One region of the Lysinibacillus sp. G01H genome, then DNA from elsewhere that is predicted to be linked to it. Evidence: riboswitches for the same ligand, from Rfam matches in the RefSeq annotation. Region 1 holds a riboswitch; the other holds the start of a gene.
The links. Region 1 has a riboswitch for cyclic di-GMP ahead of PSR12_RS20275 (methyl-accepting chemotaxis protein). Riboswitches for the same ligand answer to the same signal wherever they lie in the genome.
Positions count from the first base shown of each region.

Region 2: it holds a riboswitch for cyclic di-GMP, as region 1 does, so the genes downstream of both, PSR12_RS14730 (amidase) here and PSR12_RS20275 (methyl-accepting chemotaxis protein) in region 1, are expected to answer to the same signal.

Region 1 covers NZ_CP118397.1:3,976,251-3,985,088, forward strand. The annotation lists gene PSR12_RS20265 (sodium:solute symporter family protein) at 1-966, opposite strand, end outside; gene PSR12_RS20270 (SDR family NAD(P)-dependent oxidoreductase) at 987-1,739, opposite strand; gene PSR12_RS20275 (methyl-accepting chemotaxis protein) at 1,729-3,480, opposite strand; cyclic di-GMP riboswitch class I at 3,586-3,671, opposite strand; gene PSR12_RS20280 (hypothetical protein) at 3,866-4,060, opposite strand; gene PSR12_RS20285 (YehS family protein) at 4,192-4,686, opposite strand; gene PSR12_RS20290 (alpha/beta-type small acid-soluble spore protein) at 4,870-5,073, shown strand; gene PSR12_RS20295 (MFS transporter) at 5,144-6,325, opposite strand; gene PSR12_RS20300 (trypsin-like peptidase domain-containing protein) at 6,629-7,966, opposite strand; gene PSR12_RS20305 (YflT domain-containing protein) at 8,260-8,580, shown strand.
Region 2 covers NZ_CP118397.1:2,886,016-2,894,853, forward strand. The annotation lists gene PSR12_RS14720 (saccharopine dehydrogenase family protein) at 1-901, shown strand, start outside; gene nspC (carboxynorspermidine decarboxylase) at 898-2,037, shown strand; gene PSR12_RS14730 (amidase) at 2,083-2,964, opposite strand; cyclic di-GMP riboswitch class I at 3,008-3,098, opposite strand; gene PSR12_RS14735 (chemotaxis protein CheW) at 3,237-3,725, opposite strand; gene PSR12_RS14740 (M20/M25/M40 family metallo-hydrolase) at 3,749-4,864, opposite strand; gene PSR12_RS14745 (hypothetical protein) at 5,598-6,551, opposite strand; gene PSR12_RS14750 (acyl-CoA carboxylase subunit beta) at 6,658-8,205, opposite strand; gene mce (methylmalonyl-CoA epimerase) at 8,211-8,624, opposite strand; gene prli42 (stressosome-associated protein Prli42) at 8,750-8,838, shown strand, end outside.

The DNA of each region.
Region 1 (8,838 bases):
TGCAGCTACTGTAGACATCCCCATGGCTGCCATGGCTGTTAAGAAAATAGCTGCTAATAAAGGCGGAAAATAACCTTGTGCAAAGGTAAGCATCAATGTTTCCGGGTTTGTGCTCTCAGGATAAATAGACTTAAAGGCTTCCCCTAGCATCCCTGGAATCCAGCTAATTGCAATGACAATAATACCAGCAATAATCATACTTCGTTGTGCCACTCGCGGACTTTTCGCAGCAGCTACCCGCTGCCCAAGGTCAACTGCAGGGATATCTCCAAGTGCTAGTACAAGATACAAAGTCCAGAATTCTGCTCCTGCCTTCTCAAATAATGTACTGATATTCCACCACTCAGGATTAAATGTAACGTCTGGATAGTAAAACAAAATAAAAATGGTAATACCCAAAATACCTGCCACTGCAAGCGCACCTTGTACGATTTCAGTATAGGCAACTGCCCATAAACCACCAATAACTGAATAAATAGCCGTTAGTGATACAAATAGAAGCGCCGCAGGTATAAAATCAATTTGCAACAATTGCTGAATAATATAAGTTCCACCAACTGTTAACGCCGCTGCATTAAAAACACCAAAAGCAATTGCCATAACAACCCCTGTATAGGCTCCTAGCTTTTTACTGCCATAGCGTAAACCGTAGTAATCTGCTAATGTCCAGCCCTTTAGACGTCGTAATGGCTTTGTCCAAATGAGTGCTCCAAGAATCATACAAGTCCCTAGACCACCCATTGTTGCCGAACCTTCAAAGCCACCACTTGTATAGCCAGAGCCTACCGCTGCAAAAAAGAAGGGAGCTGCTAATAATGCAGCGACTAAACTACCCGTTACAACGGATAAAGGCATGCTCCAGCCAGCAACAATTAAATCCTCGGCTGTGTTGACACGCTTATAGCCTTTATAGCCAATATAATAGATAAATAATAAGTATAAGCAAAAGATAAAAATATTTAACATTATTTACTCCTCGTTTTCCATTATCCGTTCATTACGACCCCACCATTTGGCGTTAATATTTGACCTGTATAGAAGTCAGCATGATTAGAGGCTAAAAATAATACACTTTTCGCAATCTCTTCTGGTTGAGCTAAACGTTTTAATGGATATTTTGCGGATTCTTCCTCCACATAGTTATCGCCAAACTCTTGTAGAATGTCCGTAAATGTTCCACTAGGAGCAACTGCATTGACAAGTATAGAAGGTGCTAATTCTCTTGCTAAAGCCTTTGTAAAAGCATTGATAGCACCCTTCGCAGCTGAATAATGCGTGAATTCTTCACAACCCAAGCTACCAATATCAGATGAAATATTGATGATTTTTCCTGTATTACGTTCCTTCATTCTTTTAGCTGCTTCACGGCAATTATAGAAACAGCCATATAAATGAACTTTAATCATACGATCCCACTGCTCATCCGTTAATTCTGTAATGCTGGAACCCTGTGCAAATCCAGCGTTATTTACAAGAATATCAAGTTCCCCGAGATGCTCGTCCATAAATTGATGCATCGCCTGTACTTCTTGTGAATTAGAAACATCAGCATGGAATATTAAAGCTTTCCCACCAAACTTTTCTGCTTCTGCACGTACAGCTTCTGCCTCTTGCTCATCCCCAATATAATTAATTAAAATATTGGCTCCATGTTGTGCAAAGCCTAATGCAATGGCTTTACCGATTCCTTTACTAGAGCCTGTAATTAAAACATTTTTCCCTGTAAAATTAATGTCCATTATGATCATTCTCCAATTTGAATTTTGCCACAAGACCTTGCAACTCTTCTGCTGTTTTGCCCAGTGATGAAGAGGCATCCTTTACTTCCTGCATGGTAGATAATTGCTCTTGTGTAGATTTCGAGACATTTGAAGAGAACTCTGCTGACTGCTCTGCAGATTGTTTAATATTATTTACAGATGCCGCCACTTCTTCTGAGGATGCAGAAATTTGTTGTGAAGCAGCGGAAATTTCACGTATTTGGCTAGCGACTTCTTCTGATGAAGTAAGAATTTCTTTAAAGATTTCGCCTACTTCATTAGTAAATGCCATCCCTACCTTAACATCCTCTTTGCCTTTTTCCATAACCGTGATAGAAGCGTTTGAATCAGATTGAATAGAACTAATTAAATTGTAAATTTCTGTTGCTGATTGAGAGGATTGTTCAGCTAAGCGTCTCACCTCATCCGCAACAACGGCAAAGCCTTTACCATGTTCGCCTGCTCGTGCCGCTTCGATGGCAGCATTTAATGCTAATAGATTTGTTTGATCGGCAATAGCAGTAATTAAGCTAACAATTTCACTTATTTTTTTCGTATTAACATGTAGTCCATTAATGGTTGTCCCTATTTGTTCAACAGAATCATTAATTAACTCCATTTGAGCAATAACTTGTTGGACAACTTCATTGCCTCGTTCAGAAGCCTGTGATGCTGAAATAGAGGATTCCGCAGCTACATTTGCAGAATCAGCAATTTGCTGAATACCTGTTGCAGTTTCTTCCATAGCAGCGGCTGTTTCCTCTGTCATGGTCATCGAGGCCTCAGCATTTTGAGTAATTTGATTCATGTCTAGTGCAATATTTGTTGAGCTGTTATAAGTTTCACCAGCATGCACCGTTAATTGATTGGCTGCTGAAGAAACGTGATTGGATGTATTGCGTATGTTTAAAATAATATGTTGCAAATTAGCCACCATTGTACGAATGGATTCAGATAATTTACCAATTTCATCCTTCGATGTCTCTAAATCAACATCTATTAATTCACCATTTGCCACTTGATTGGCAACGTTCACTACTTTTTTCAGTGGCTTTAATAGTCGATCTATAATTATGTAAACTAAAACTAATAAAATTAAAATGCCGATAATGGCAATGACAATTTGCTTAATCACACTTGTTTTAATAATCGTATTGATATAATCAGCAGAGTAATCAATCCCTAATAGGGCAATCAGTTGGCCATTATCATCTTTAATAGGACTAAAAACCGTTCTCCAAGAACCAAAAGGATCCTCGAAAATAGCAGTTACCTCTGTACTATTATTTTCAATAGCTAATTTTGCTGTTTCTACATGTTCATCCGCTAAATCAGTAAAAATTTCACCGGCTTCATATACTTCATTTAGATTAGAGGTATAGCCAATTGGATTGACGCCACCCTCATCCTTGACATCCCAAATATAACTCCAGCTCATAATACCTTGCTGGTCCTGAATCATATCAAGTTGCTTTTGGATCTTTGTAAACTTTGCGTTTGTTTCCCCTTTTTCGGACAGCAAATCTTTTACTTCATCACTGTCTAAGTTCATAGCTGTTAATAAACCAACACTTTTTAATTCTTGCTCCAAATCTACATTCATCCGATTATTCAATTCACTAATACTTTGCGTCGTAATAATGGCGATAAGCAGTAATACAACGATAGAGACTGTTAGTAAAAGCTTATTTTTTAATGATGTGTTTTTTAACAACGTCATTTCCCCTTTTCCTCCTTTGAACTTTACTTGCAAAAAAATGCCTATTTCAAAAGAAATAGGCATAAAAGAACAAAAACTAGAATGAGAATGATACAACTAGCACTCTTTTGCAACCCAGCCATCATAGCATTTATTGCCTTAGACCTGTAGCTTTGCGTCTCTACTTTTCAGTAAATTTGCCTATATTTCCCTACCAAAATTAACACAGTAGGTAAAAGTAGTCAATGCTCTCTAGTTAAAACATACATATTTTATACTAGCTGTTCCTTCATTATTAATTATAGAAATTTTATTCATCTATTGAACAAACTAAAAACAGCTACAACCTCAATTAGCGTTGTAGCTGTCAACTTTCATTTCACTTACCCCTAAGTGTTTGAATAAATTATACGTTTTGTGTGACAAGTAATACGGATGGTATAAAGGATAATGCAAACATAGCGATATACCATACGGAAGTACGACGTAATGAAAAGCGCACTTTTTTCCGTTCCGCATAAAAAATATCTAACATAACTGCAACAATAAAAGGCATTGTAATACATGCAATAGCTACTAATAAGATGTCAATATAAATCATACAAGCACCCCTTTGTCTGTGAACAATTTTCATCTTTTTTGTGAACATTTTGTGATAAATTTATTGTACACAATTTCGTCACAAATTGTCAACGAGTTTCAAAGAAAAAAATGGCACTTTATGATTGTGCATTATGCTCTATATTTATATGTTAAGCCCCTTAAAAAATTTCGTACGAATGAATCGCCACACTCTTTATAATTACGATGACTTGGATTTCTTAAAATAGCACCTAATTCACCTTTTGTTACTTTAATGCCTCCGTCATATAAAATTTCAAGCATCTCCTCAGTTGTTAAAGCTAAAGCAATTTTTACTTTCTTTAGTAACATATTATTTGGGCTTTCTTTACCTGACACAGGTAACGGTCCAACAGCCTGTCCTTCCCTTGGTTTCTGAGGCCCGCGTTTAAAAGTAATTAATCCATTTAAAAATGCCTCTAACATTTTATTATTACATTTGATGTATTCTTCTGGTGCTTCTTCCTCATCATTAATCTTAATTAGCATATTTAATACTTCTTCCTTTGTATAATCCATGCCACCAAGTTTGAAAATTTCTACCATATCTACATTTTTTATATCGAACGCATAGCGTAAACGAATTAAGATATCATTATTTGTCATTATGTTCCTCCTTTAATTAACCTTATATAGTAAAGAGCCAGGCTTAATTATAACAGAGAGTTTGCTGATTATTGCTAGCTTTCCACAAGTTGTTGTTGTTAGCAAATAGCGTGTGCATTTCCTACTTTTTAAATGTATGAAAAATTTAATCGCAACCATTCTAAGGTCAAGGAGGTGAGAACAATGGCTAACAATAACCGCAGTTCAAATAAACTTCTAGTACCTGGTGTACATGAGGCAGTCAATCAAATGAAATATGAAATTGCACAAGAGTTTGGCGTTCAGCTTGGGCCAGAAGCATCTTCTCGCGCAAATGGTTCCGTTGGAGGAGAGATTACAAAGCGCCTTGTTGAAATCGCTGAAAAACGTTCAAAAGGTTTATTATAATTAAATACTAATAAGAAAAGAACGAATCCCATTTGCAGAAGTGGAATTCGTTCTTTCGTGCTCGATAAAATTATGCTGTTTGCAATCCCTTACCTGAGCTCTTAAGCGTTAGCATGACGATAAAGGAAATACAATACAGCGCTGCTAAGTAAATCATAACGACAGTCATATCGTAGCTTTGTAAAATAAAGCCGACAAAGATTGGTGAGAATCCACCTATAGCTCGTCCAAAATTAAAAATGGTGTTTGTTGCTGTACTGCGAATTTGTACTGGATAAAAGCTACTAATTAATGCACCATACCCTGCAAACATTCCATTAGAAAAGAATCCTACAACCGCACCGCCTACTAATATCGCTACTGCACCTGTTGCAAACGAGTAAAGGAATACAGCACCTGCAGAGGCTACTAAGAAGATACCGAAAGTTCGCTTTGCTCCAAAACGATCCATAAATCTACCAAACGTCAGCATTCCAATAATCATGCCAACTGCGGTACTAATTGTCCACAATGCTGAACTTGAAACCGATAAACCTTGCGATTTCTGTAACATCGAAGGTAGCCAAATCATCAGACCATTATAGCCTGCAATTTGAACAGTAGCCATTAGAATTAGGGAAAGTGTTGTCATGGTGATACGAGGTGAAGCAAATAATTGTGCTAACTTATTATTTTGTTGTTTCTGCGCAGCTAACCATTCTGGTGACTCATCAATATTTTTACGTACGATAAAGGCGAAAATAACTGGTAGTAATCCTACAAAAAATAATGCACGCCACCCTAAAGTTGGTAAAATAATAGCACTTAATAAAGCAGCTAAAATTACCCCATATTGTGCACCTACACTGACATAAGAGGATGCTCTGCCTTGTTTATTCTTTGGCCAAGCCTCCGCCACAAGCGCCATCCCAATACCATATTCTCCGCCAGCACCTAAACCAGCGATAAATCTATAAACATAAACTTGTTCAATACTTGTTGCTACTCCTGTTAAGGCCGTTCCTATGGCAAACAGAATAATCGTATACGTAAAGACTTTTACTCGACCATATTTATCTGCTAACACACCGAAAACAATACCACCCAGTAGCATCCCAATATTCGTGATGGATGAAATCAATCCACCTGTTGCAAGATCAATATTAAATTCTGCAATAATCATTGTCATAGCAAAGGAAATGAACATAATATCCATTCCTTCTAACGTTAGCCCTGCCACTGAAGCGACCACGGTTTTTTTACGATAATCCATTCTTTTTAGCCTCCAATTTTCTAGTTGTCGATCTCTTTTAGTGAATGGATTATAGCTGTCTTGTCCATTCTCTTTTGAAGCCTCACAGGACTCCCTTTAAAAGAGGAGTATGGAACAATAATAAAAGCCCTTCCGTCACAGAGGACAAAAGGGCATGACAAAGCAAAGATATTAGCTTAAAAATATCACATAGCCCTTTTCAGCCTCTCTGGACCGTATTAAAGGATTTATATATCGTTCATTTATACCGTTCTACATTCTATAAGATTACCAAATAAAAAGCAATGGTGGAATAGTGGAAATTCAACTCGGTATTTCTATAAAGTTTTGAGCAAACTGATAAATTAGATTGGCAGGTACAGCCAAATTAAGGTTTTGACCATCATCGAAGCCTGCAGTAATCAGACCAACCAATTGACCATACATATCCAATAAGGCCCCACCCGAACTGCCATTTGATATAGCAGCTGTAAATTGAATCATAGACATTTGCCGTATATCACGAAAACCAGAAACAATCCCATCAGAAACCGAGTTAAACAATCCTAAAGGACTGCCAATCGCCACAATTTTTTGCCCTCGAACTAATTGTCCATCCATTTTAACAGGTAAAGGGTGGCTTCTTCTGTCTACCTTCAAAATAGCCAAATCATGCATATCATGATATTTCACAAATTGATGGGTTATATACTCGTTGGTATCATTTTCATAGAGCACAGAATAATATTTTCCACCACCCACAACATGCAAGTTTGTTAAAATATATCCATCTTGGTGGAGAATAACACCAGAGCCATAGCATAAAACCTTATCATCCTCCCCGAAGGTCTTAATCATCACAACAGATGTGGCTAAGGAGGCTAATTGCTCATAGCTCCACTCTTCTGTTACATTCGTTTTTTGAACAGGGATGTTCAATTGTCTTGAAGTACTTTTAATAGGCAATGTTATTTCCTTTTCATAGAAATGACGACACATATGTAAGGTAGATGACGCTTCTATTATAGGGTATAAATTGGCAATATCTCCTTTAGGATTCATGTAACAAATATCGCACCCCAGTGACGATAAGAAATATAGAAATAGTAATTCATGCTGCGTAATGTCACCTATAAAAACAATTTTTGGGGACATTGGATTTTCCTCAGAAAAAATTTGTGGTAAATAATAATCCATCCAATACAAAAATTTAACTGCAAAATTTTTTAACAACGTTTCATTAGGATAAGGCTGATTTTCTTTAAATAGTTGAATCATCTGTTTAAAGCTTAGCTTTTTTGTCCATTCAAGTTGATCACTCGCTAATGTACTGCACAAAGATAGCTTATCCAGTAATTGCGGGTTTTCAGCAACAGTCTGCCACATTCTCCAACTTTCTGACAATCTATCTACATCTTCCTTATTACGAATGACCTCAAGCTTATGCAGTCGTAAATAAAATAAGCTTTGCTTGGAGAAATACTCCTCCATTTTTAGAACCTCATCTTTATAAAAATCTACCGAATCAGGTATACCGATATAGCGTAGAAAAACTACTTCCTTCGTTTGGGAATGATTGTTGTGATGATTTTGCATAAACTCCTGAAAAGTATTTACTGATTTATTATATTTAATTTTTAACGGTCTAGTTGTCACAATCATCTTCATACAACTCCTATAAGCTCGTCATTACATATAATGGTACTCACTATACAATTCTCTGATGTTTCTCTAAATCCTCTATTGATGCAAACAAAAAAGCCCAACTCTATAAAGAATTAGACGTAGCTTTGGAATAAAGATTTAGAATAACAACTTCCATTGTTTTCGAGTGGTTCACTAGTATTCCATTAGTTGTTCATGCCACTCTAACATAATTAAAAACTAAAAAGATGTTTTATTCATTCAATTTAGTGGAATAGATTGAATGTGAACATATATAGGAGGGATCAATAATGACAGTCAAATTGACAGTAGAAAACGTAGTACAGGCGAAACAAGAAGTGGAGAAATTAGAAGCGCAAGGATATCTTCGAGATAACATTTACATCTTTGCTCACTATGAAGAACGTGAAGATGATATTAACGAAGCACTCGGGACAGAAGAAGCTGGTATTAGCGAGCAAGGGTTCCTGACTTCGTTAAAGAACCTGGTGAATTCCCGTGGTGATGAACTCCGCAATGAATTAGCTTCTGTCGGATTAAGTGAATTGGAAGCTGCTCAATTCGAAAAGGAACTGGATACAGGTAAATTGGTCATAGTTGCCAATAAGTAAAAACAAACCCGGGAAACCAATCCCGGGTTTGTTTTTCATTTTACAAGTCCTCCTCGTATTTCATCGACTCTGTATTCCACAAAGCCTTTCAACCAAGTCAGTATAAAAACTGTCAATGATCTGCTCGAGGAAATTTTCATTTTCTTCATGAAAGAGTTCTTCAACAATATGGCCCTATTCATAAAGAATGACGCTTTTCCTTATTACGGAAAAGCGCCCGATTGTTGAATAACTAATTTTTATTAATAATAGCGTTTT
Region 2 (8,838 bases), 1.1 Mb from region 1:
ACCTGAAACGGCAAAATTTGAATATAAATGGCAATGGGCTTATAAAGAGAAGTTTGAAAAAGCTGGCTTAACTGCATTACTTGGAAGCGGTTTTGACCCAGGTGTAACAGGCGTTTTCACAGCTCATGCACAAAAACATGAATTTGATGAAATCCACTATATCGATATCGTGGATGCCAATGCGGGAGATCATGGATATCATTTCGCAACAAACTTCAACCCAGAAATTAACATTCGTGAAATTACAGCGAATGGTCGTTACTGGAAAGAAGGCGAGTGGATTGAAACTGCACCACTTGAGAAAAAAGAAGTGTATAACCTACCTGAAATCGGACCAAAAGATATTTACCTTCTATACCATGAAGAGCTTGAATCACTTGCAAAAAATATCAAAGGTTTAAAACAAATCCGCTTCTGGATGACGTTCTCTGAAAAATACTTAACACACTTAAAAGTATTAGAAAACGTAGGTATGACATCAATTGAACCAATCGAATTTGAAGGGCAAATGATTCAACCAATCCACTTCCTTAAAGCGGTATTACCAGATCCAGCTTCACTTGGACCACGTACAAAAGGTAAAACAAACATTGGTTGTATCATTCGCGGCCTAAAAGATGGCAAAGAAAAAACGTACTATGTGTACAACGTATGTGACCACGAAGAGTGCTACAACGAGGTTGGTTCACAAGCGATTTCTTACACAACTGGCGTACCAGCTATGATCGGTGCAATGCTTGTGATGAACGGTGAATGGCGTAAACCAGGTGTATGGAATGTGGAAGATTTCAATCCAGATCCATTCATGGATGCACTAAATAAATGGGGTCTACCATGGCAAGAAAGCCATAACCCAGAACTATTAGACCTTGATTTAGATGCAAAGGAATTAAGCCGATGAAACCAATTGATTTTTCAAAAGTTCCATCCCCTTCTTATGTAGTGGATGAGCGATTATTAACAAAGAATCTTGAGCTTTTAAAATCAATTCAAGATCGAACAGGCTGCCGCATTTTATTAGCCCTTAAAGGCTTCTCTATGCATTCAACATTCCCACTAGTAGGGGAATATTTAGCAGGCATTACAGCTAGCTCACTGCATGAGGCACGTCTTGGCTACGAAAAAATGGGCAAAGAAGTTCACGTTTATGCACCTGCTTATATTGAGCATGAAATGGACGAGCTTCTAGGCTATGTGGATCACATCGTATTTAACTCATTTAACCAATGGGCTCAGTTCAAGGATAAAGTGAAATCTACTGGTAAAACAATTGAATGTGGTATTCGCGTGAATCCTGAATACTCTGAAATTGAAACAGCGCTTTACGATCCTTGCTACACAAACTCTCGCCTTGGTACAACATTGGCTAACTTTGATAAATCACAGCTTGACGGTATCGATGGCTTACACTTCCATGCGATGTGTGAACAAAATTCGGATACATTAGAGCGTATTATTGAAGTAGTTGAGGAAAAATTTGGTGATGTTTTACACCAAATGAAATGGTTAAACTTCGGTGGCGGTCACCATATTACACGTGATGATTATGATGTAGAAAAACTTGTGAACATCATTAATTATATTCAAGAAAAGTATAACCTGCTTGTTTATCTTGAGCCAGGTGAAGCAGTAGCCCTTAATACAGGCTATTTAGTAGCAACGGTGCTTGATATTCAAGAAAACGGGATGGATCTTGCTATTTTAGATACATCTGCAACATGTCACATGCCTGATGTACTTGAAATGCCTTACCGTCCAATGATTATTGGTTCTGGACAAGCAGGTGAATTAGCACACACATATCGCTTAGGCGGACTAACATGTCTAGCTGGTGATGTGATTGGCGATTATTCGTTTGAACAGCCATTAAAACCAGGTGATCGTCTTGTATTCACAGATATGGCTCATTATTCTATGGTGAAAAACCATATGTTTAACGGTGTCAACTTACCATCTATCGTTTCTTATAATGATGAAGAAGGTATTAAAGTCATTCGCGAATTTAAATTCGAGGACTACAGCGGTCGACTGTCCTAATACCAATAGAAAAGCCCTTCCAGTTTAACACTGGAAGGACTTTTTTTATGGACGCATGGTCATCCAATTTTCCACATAATGAATGGCTACTCCATGAAAAGCATCGTTATTTGAAAAATGTTGCTGAACAAGTATAAGCTGTTCATTCATAAAGGCTTCTCCATTATCATAAAAAGTAATATTTTCCCCTTCTTCTGAAGCGCCTGTTTCTACACCAATTACAATTGATTTATTCACAGTGGAAGCATAAGCGATTTCATGTTCTACAATAGAGATAATATCTTTTGCAGCATCACGATAGGCCATGATCGTCACACTATCCACATGGTCAATGACCCAATCAGCTAATAACCCTTTTCCAAATTCGTTATTATACTGAACTTCATCAAACCAAAATGGCATATCTACTTCTAAAGTAAGTTGTAACTGACTTGCCTTCTCACTTGCTTTCATTATTAGTGTTTGATAGGTTTTTATCGTTTGTGCTTGATGTAAGCTCCATCCACTATTTAAATAAGGCTCTACATCAAGGTGAACCCCAGAAAATTGCTCAGATTCAGTTGAATTATCATTATATGTATGTAACCAATTAAACAATTCGTCTTGGCTTCGACTACCCTCAGCTGAAACCCAGCTTGCAGCACCATCCAATGCATAAATACGAATACCTTTGTGAGAAGCGTTACTAATAAAACGCTTATAGTCATCGCTCCCTATGCCTTGATCGATTTGCAGATAAACTTTATTAACATCGTTATGTTCTAAAAATAATAATATTTTTTCTTGATCATCCATGATAAGGGATGTATCCCACAGCCACGTAGCCTTTTCCTGTATAGCCATTGCATCAACCTTTCCACTTGATAAAGCTAATGAACTAATCATGAGGACGATTAGTACGGTCCATACTTTTAATTGTCTCTTCATACGAACTAACTCCATTCTACTCGCCACGGCTCCTAGAACAGAACCTGGCAACCTGACAATCATGCACTAAATTATAGTGTTTAGACTCATGGCTTGGCGCCCCTCCCTTTCGATGAAGTTTGCCTTTTTCAGTTTTTTCTTAATCATTATCATACGCGGTTAGCAATGGTTTGTCTGTAGGTAGAATGCATAATTGTCACATGTATGATCAGGTAAAAACGACAAAATACAGGTTAAATTTACTATTCAAACATAAAAAAAACGTAGAGTACTTAAGCCTCTACGTTTTCCTTTTCATTTTCAATCATTTTGTGTAAATAATTGATAATTTCCCTAATGCCCTCTAATGAATTAACCAGTATTTTAGGATCAACATATGTTATCATACGATTTTCAAGATTAGCTACCGCAGTAAAATAGCGTGTTTTACTATAATTGACTAGACCCAATTGCTGAAGTACTGATTCATCGAAATCAAGAATTTCTCGTGCTTCTGTAACAAGTAATCCATAATTAACCACATCAGTATTCAACACAATGATACGTGCGGTTGCTGTATTCGATGAACGATTGTACAGTATGCGTTCAAAATCAAGAACAGGTACAAGCTCACCGCGAATTCTTGTAAAGCCTAGAAGATAGTTAGGTAAATGAGGAATAGGTGTTACTTGCTCTAATTTTTCAATTGAAATCGCTTGCTCCACAGGCACAGCATACTCCTCTGTCCCACAAGCAAAAACGACTGCTTTGACACTTTCCATAGGGTCACATCCTTATTCGACTGTTAGTTTTTCGCCGATTCTTTGACGATTTCTACTAGTAAATCTGCTAATTTTTCAAGTTCTTCTACTGGTATTTTTTCATTTGTTGTATGGATATCCTCGTATCCAACAGATAAATTAACTGTAGGAATGCCAAAGCCTGCGATGACGTTTGCATCTGAGCCTCCACCAGAAATGCCTAGTGTCGGTGTACGATCAATATTGCGTGCAGCAGCCATAGCTACCTGAACTACTTTATCAGATTCCGTTACACGGAAGCCTGGATACATTAGCTTCACTTCTACCTCTGCACGTGCGCCTAACGAAGCAGCTACTTGTTCAAACGTATCTTGCATATGCTTTGTTTGCGCATCCAATTTAGCTTTGTCTATAGAGCGTGCTTCTGCAAGGATTGTCACTTCGTCACAAACAATATTTGTCGCTTGTCCACCTTCAAAACGCCCAATATTCGCTGTCGTTTCTTCATCTAAACGACCTAGTTTCATTTGAGCAATGCATTTTGATGCGACTGTTATGGCAGAAATACCCTTTTCAGGAGCAACCCCTGCATGTGCCGTTTTTCCAATAATCTTTGTGAAAATTTTCGCTTGGAATGGTGCTGCTGTCACGATACCACCCACTTTGCCATCGCTATCAACCGCAAATCCATATTTTGCTTTAATGTTCGCTGGATCTAACTCTTTAGCGCCAACAAGGCCACTTTCTTCACCAGCCGTAATAATAAATTCAATATCGCCATGTGCAATATTTTGCTCTTTCAAACGTTTGACCATCTCAAATAGAGCAGCTAGTCCTGCTTTATCATCGGCACCTAAAATCGTTGTACCATCTGATACGATATAGCCATCTTCACGTAAAGACGGTTTGATGCCTTTCCCTGGAACAACAGTATCCATATGAGAAGTGAAATAGATTGGCTCTACATCCAATGTGCCCTTTAATGTGGCAATAATATTACCTGCCCCATGTCCATTACGCGTATGTGCATCGTCTTGAATCACTGAAAATCCAAGTGCAGTTAACTTATCTACAAGAATTGGTGCTATTAGTTGTTCATGTTTTGTTTCTGAATCAATTTGTACGAGCTCAAAAAACTCTTCTACTAAACGACTTGTCATGTTGTAAAACTCCCTTAGTTTACGTGTATTTCCACGTTATAGTATATGTATTATTTTAGCACAACGTCAGAAGAGTTGAAATCATTGAACAATACTACCAAAATAAAAAGTCTGAGAAAAATCTCAGACTTTCCCATAGTGTTAAAGAACAAAACCATCAATAGAATTTTTTGAAAGGTGAAAATGGTTTCCGTTGCAGGCTACTTGCTTTCCTGTGGGCGAGCGCCGAGCCGCTTCCTCCGCTACCGCTCCGTGCAGGGGCTCGCCTGTCTCGCTATCCCACGGAAGTCAAGTAGCCTTCCACTCCAACCTACAAAATGTTAACTTTTTAGCAAAGGTTTTCAAATAAAGTGAAGGTTTTCACTACCCATTTTATGGAGGGGGGTTGTAACTAATCACTTCTTCGCAATGAAATTAAGAGTCTATTCTTTCTCTAATTATACAAATAATGGGTTAATTTGATTGCTACGGCTAGCTAGTATGAAAGATAATGAAAAGACACTTTGCCACATCGTTGATTTCCGTTCCGCCAGTGTCACTTCTAGGGGATTTAGCGTCACAGATGAGACCATGGAGCGAACGTAAGTGAGTGAAGCGGCTCATCGGACGCCCCCTGAAAAGGACACTGGCGGAACGGAAATCACACCCTCACCTTGCCAAAAGGTCTTTTTCTGCTAGTGACACGATCTTTTTTCAACAACATGAAAAAGCTGAGAAAAATCTCAGACTTTCCTTAGTCATTGACAATACGCTCTTTTTCTTTTTCTAATGATTGTAGGTAATTGACAGCTTTATTATGTTTATCCTGTAAGCGCCAAATCGTATTATGTACATCATCTTGAACACGTGAGACCTGTTCCCTTGCTGTTGAGATTTTAGAATGAACAGACCATGCTGAAAAAATATCATCAAAAAAGTAATCCGCAAACTTCACAAACCCATCTGTTTCAATATGCAACGATTTCGTAGACATTTCATGAACATCTAATAATTCATTATGAAACCGTTGTAAGGCAATTTGAGCACTGTGTAAATAGTTTTCAGACTGATCGAGCGCATCATGCTTTAAATGCGTAGCAATCAGCCCACCACCAAAAAATGTATCCCATGTGGAATACCCATTGGCCGAATGTAATGAAGCTGCTGCTTGCCCTAGCCTTGTAAGAGCTACTTCTCCCGCTTCCTCAGCCTCTTTAATTTCTCTAATGAGCTGCTTTGTTAGCATTTCCTCATGTGCTAAATGCTCTAGCCTTTCTGCTTGGGCAGCATCATGAATCTGTAAGTACTTCTTCTTTTTAAGATAGACCTGTTGAAGTGATTGCTGAAGCGCACTTTCATCAATCTGGGCTAGCTGATTCATCACTTGCACGTTGTCCTCTGCTAAATCTTTTTGCATTTTCTTTGCTTCATTTAGCTTTAATTCAAGTACTGCCGCCTTATCAATTTTTTCTGCCCTCAGTTCATCTTGTTGCCCTGTCCACGTACGAATCATATTCATGAACGAGAAACCATCCAATTTATCAAGTTTGGATCGAATTTGATGGAGTGCTGCCGTATGATTGTCTATTTCCTGTTGTGTATGTTTAATTTGCCCATCAATTAACTGATTTTGTTCGTTTAATCTAGATGCTTTTCTAAGTTGTGCATGAATCTTTTCTTGCTCTGTTTGTAATTGCTGCCATTCCATTCATCTCAACTCCTCCTATCTATCAGTACGGATGACAAACAAAAATGTTTCACTTTTTGGCAATGAAAAACCTAGCAACTTTTGAGCTGCTAGGCTTGTATTACTATTATAGAGGAATATTACCGTGCTTTTTCTCTGGACGTGTTTCATGTTTGTTTGACAGCATATCAAGTCCTTGAATCAGCTTGATACGTGTATCTCGTGGATCGATTACGTCGTCTACCATACCGCGAGATGCTGCAACATATGGGTTAGCAAATTTCTCTTTATATTCTTCGATTTTTGCTGCACGAGTTGCTTCTGGGTCATCTGATTTTGCAATTTCACGGGCAAAAATGATGTTTGCTGCGCCAGCAGCACCCATAACAGCAATTTCAGCATTTGGCCATGCAAATACAAGGTCAGCACCGATAGATTTAGAGTTTAAGGCAACGTAAGCGCCTCCATAAGCTTTACGTAAAATCACTGTAATTTTTGGAACTGTCGCTTCTGAATAAGCATACAGAATTTTCGCACCATGACGAATAATACCACCATGTTCTTGTTTAACGCCTGGGAAGAAGCCAGAAACGTCTTCAAATGTGATGATTGGGATATTGTATGCATCACAAGTACGAATGAAACGAGCTGCTTTATCAGAAGAATCGATATCTAAGCCACCAGCAAGAACTTTTGGTTGGTTACAAACAAGTCCAACTGATTCGCCAGCAATACGTGCAAAACCGACTACTACGTTTTTAGCAAACTCTGCATGTACTTCCATGAACGAACCTTCATCCACTACTTGCTCAACAACTTTACGAACATCATATGGACGTGTTGTTTCAATTGGCACTGTATCCACGATTTCTGGACGGTAGTCATCCCCTTCAGGTCTAGCTTGACGAGGTGCCTTTTCTTTATTGTTTTGTGGTAAGTAGCTTAATAGTTTTTTAATTTCATCAATCGCTGCCTCTTCAGAAGGAGCACGGAAATGAGCATTCCCACTGACCGCATTATTTACTTTTGAACCACCTAAATCTTCAGCAGAAATTTTCTCTCCTGTTACCGTTTCGATTACTTTAGGTCCCGTAATGAACATTTGAGATGTTTTATCCACCATTAGAATGAAGTCAGTAATAGCTGGAGAATAAACAGCTCCACCAGCACAAGGTCCCATAATCACAGAGATTTGCGGAATCACACCAGAATAAATGGCATTTCGGTAGAAGATATGACCATAGCCATCTAATGAAAGAACACCCTCTTGAATACGTGCACCGCCTGAGTCATTGATGCCGATAAATGGTGTACCATTTTTAGCAGCTAAATCCATCACTGTTGCCATTTTTTTCGCATGCATTTCACCAAGCGCCCCACCAAACACTGTGAAATCTTGAGAGAATAAGTATACTGGACGTCCGTTAATTTTACCGAAGCCAGTTACGACACCATCACCAGGTCCCTCCATTTTTTCCATGCCGAAGTCTACTGTACGGTGTGTAATAAATGGGTTAATTTCGAAAAATGTACCTTCGTCTAGCAACAAGTCTATACGCTCACGAGCAGTAAGTTTCCCCTTCTCATGCTGCTTATCGATGCGATCATAGCCCCCACCAAGTTCAATTACCGTTTTACGGTCATACAAGTCATTAATTTTGTCGAACATATCCATACTAATCACTTATCCCCTTTTCCACTTTTATCACATAATTCATATAACACCCCAAATGAGGATTTAGGATGCATAAACGCAACCTCTGCCCCTCCAGCACCTGGCCCTGGCTCTTCGGATAAGAGACGTACACCTTTTTCACGAAGCTCTGCCATTCGTTCACGAATTCCCGTCACACCAAACGCAACATGATGAATTCCTTCTCCACGTTTTTCAATAAAACCATGGATGGCACTTTTATCACTCATTGGTTCTAATAGCTCGATTTTCACGTTCCCTGCATCGATAAATGCCACACGAACCTGTTGAGATTCTACTTCTTCCACTTTCATCAACTTTAAGCCTAAAGTTTCTGTATAATATGTAATGCGTTCATCAAGATCGCGCACTGCAATCCCAATATGGTCTACTTTCTCCATGGTGACATCTCCTTCTGTTATGGTACATACTCTATTTTACAGATTTTTTTGTCAAAACTCTACTACTTGAGAAATTTTTCAGATTTGCTAAACTATTTATAAGAAAAGAAGGAGCGAACGAGCATATGAGTAATAAAAAATTTCAAAAAGTCGTTATTTATAGTATGATCGCAATTATGCTAATCTCATCTCTAGCATTCGGATTATCTATGAT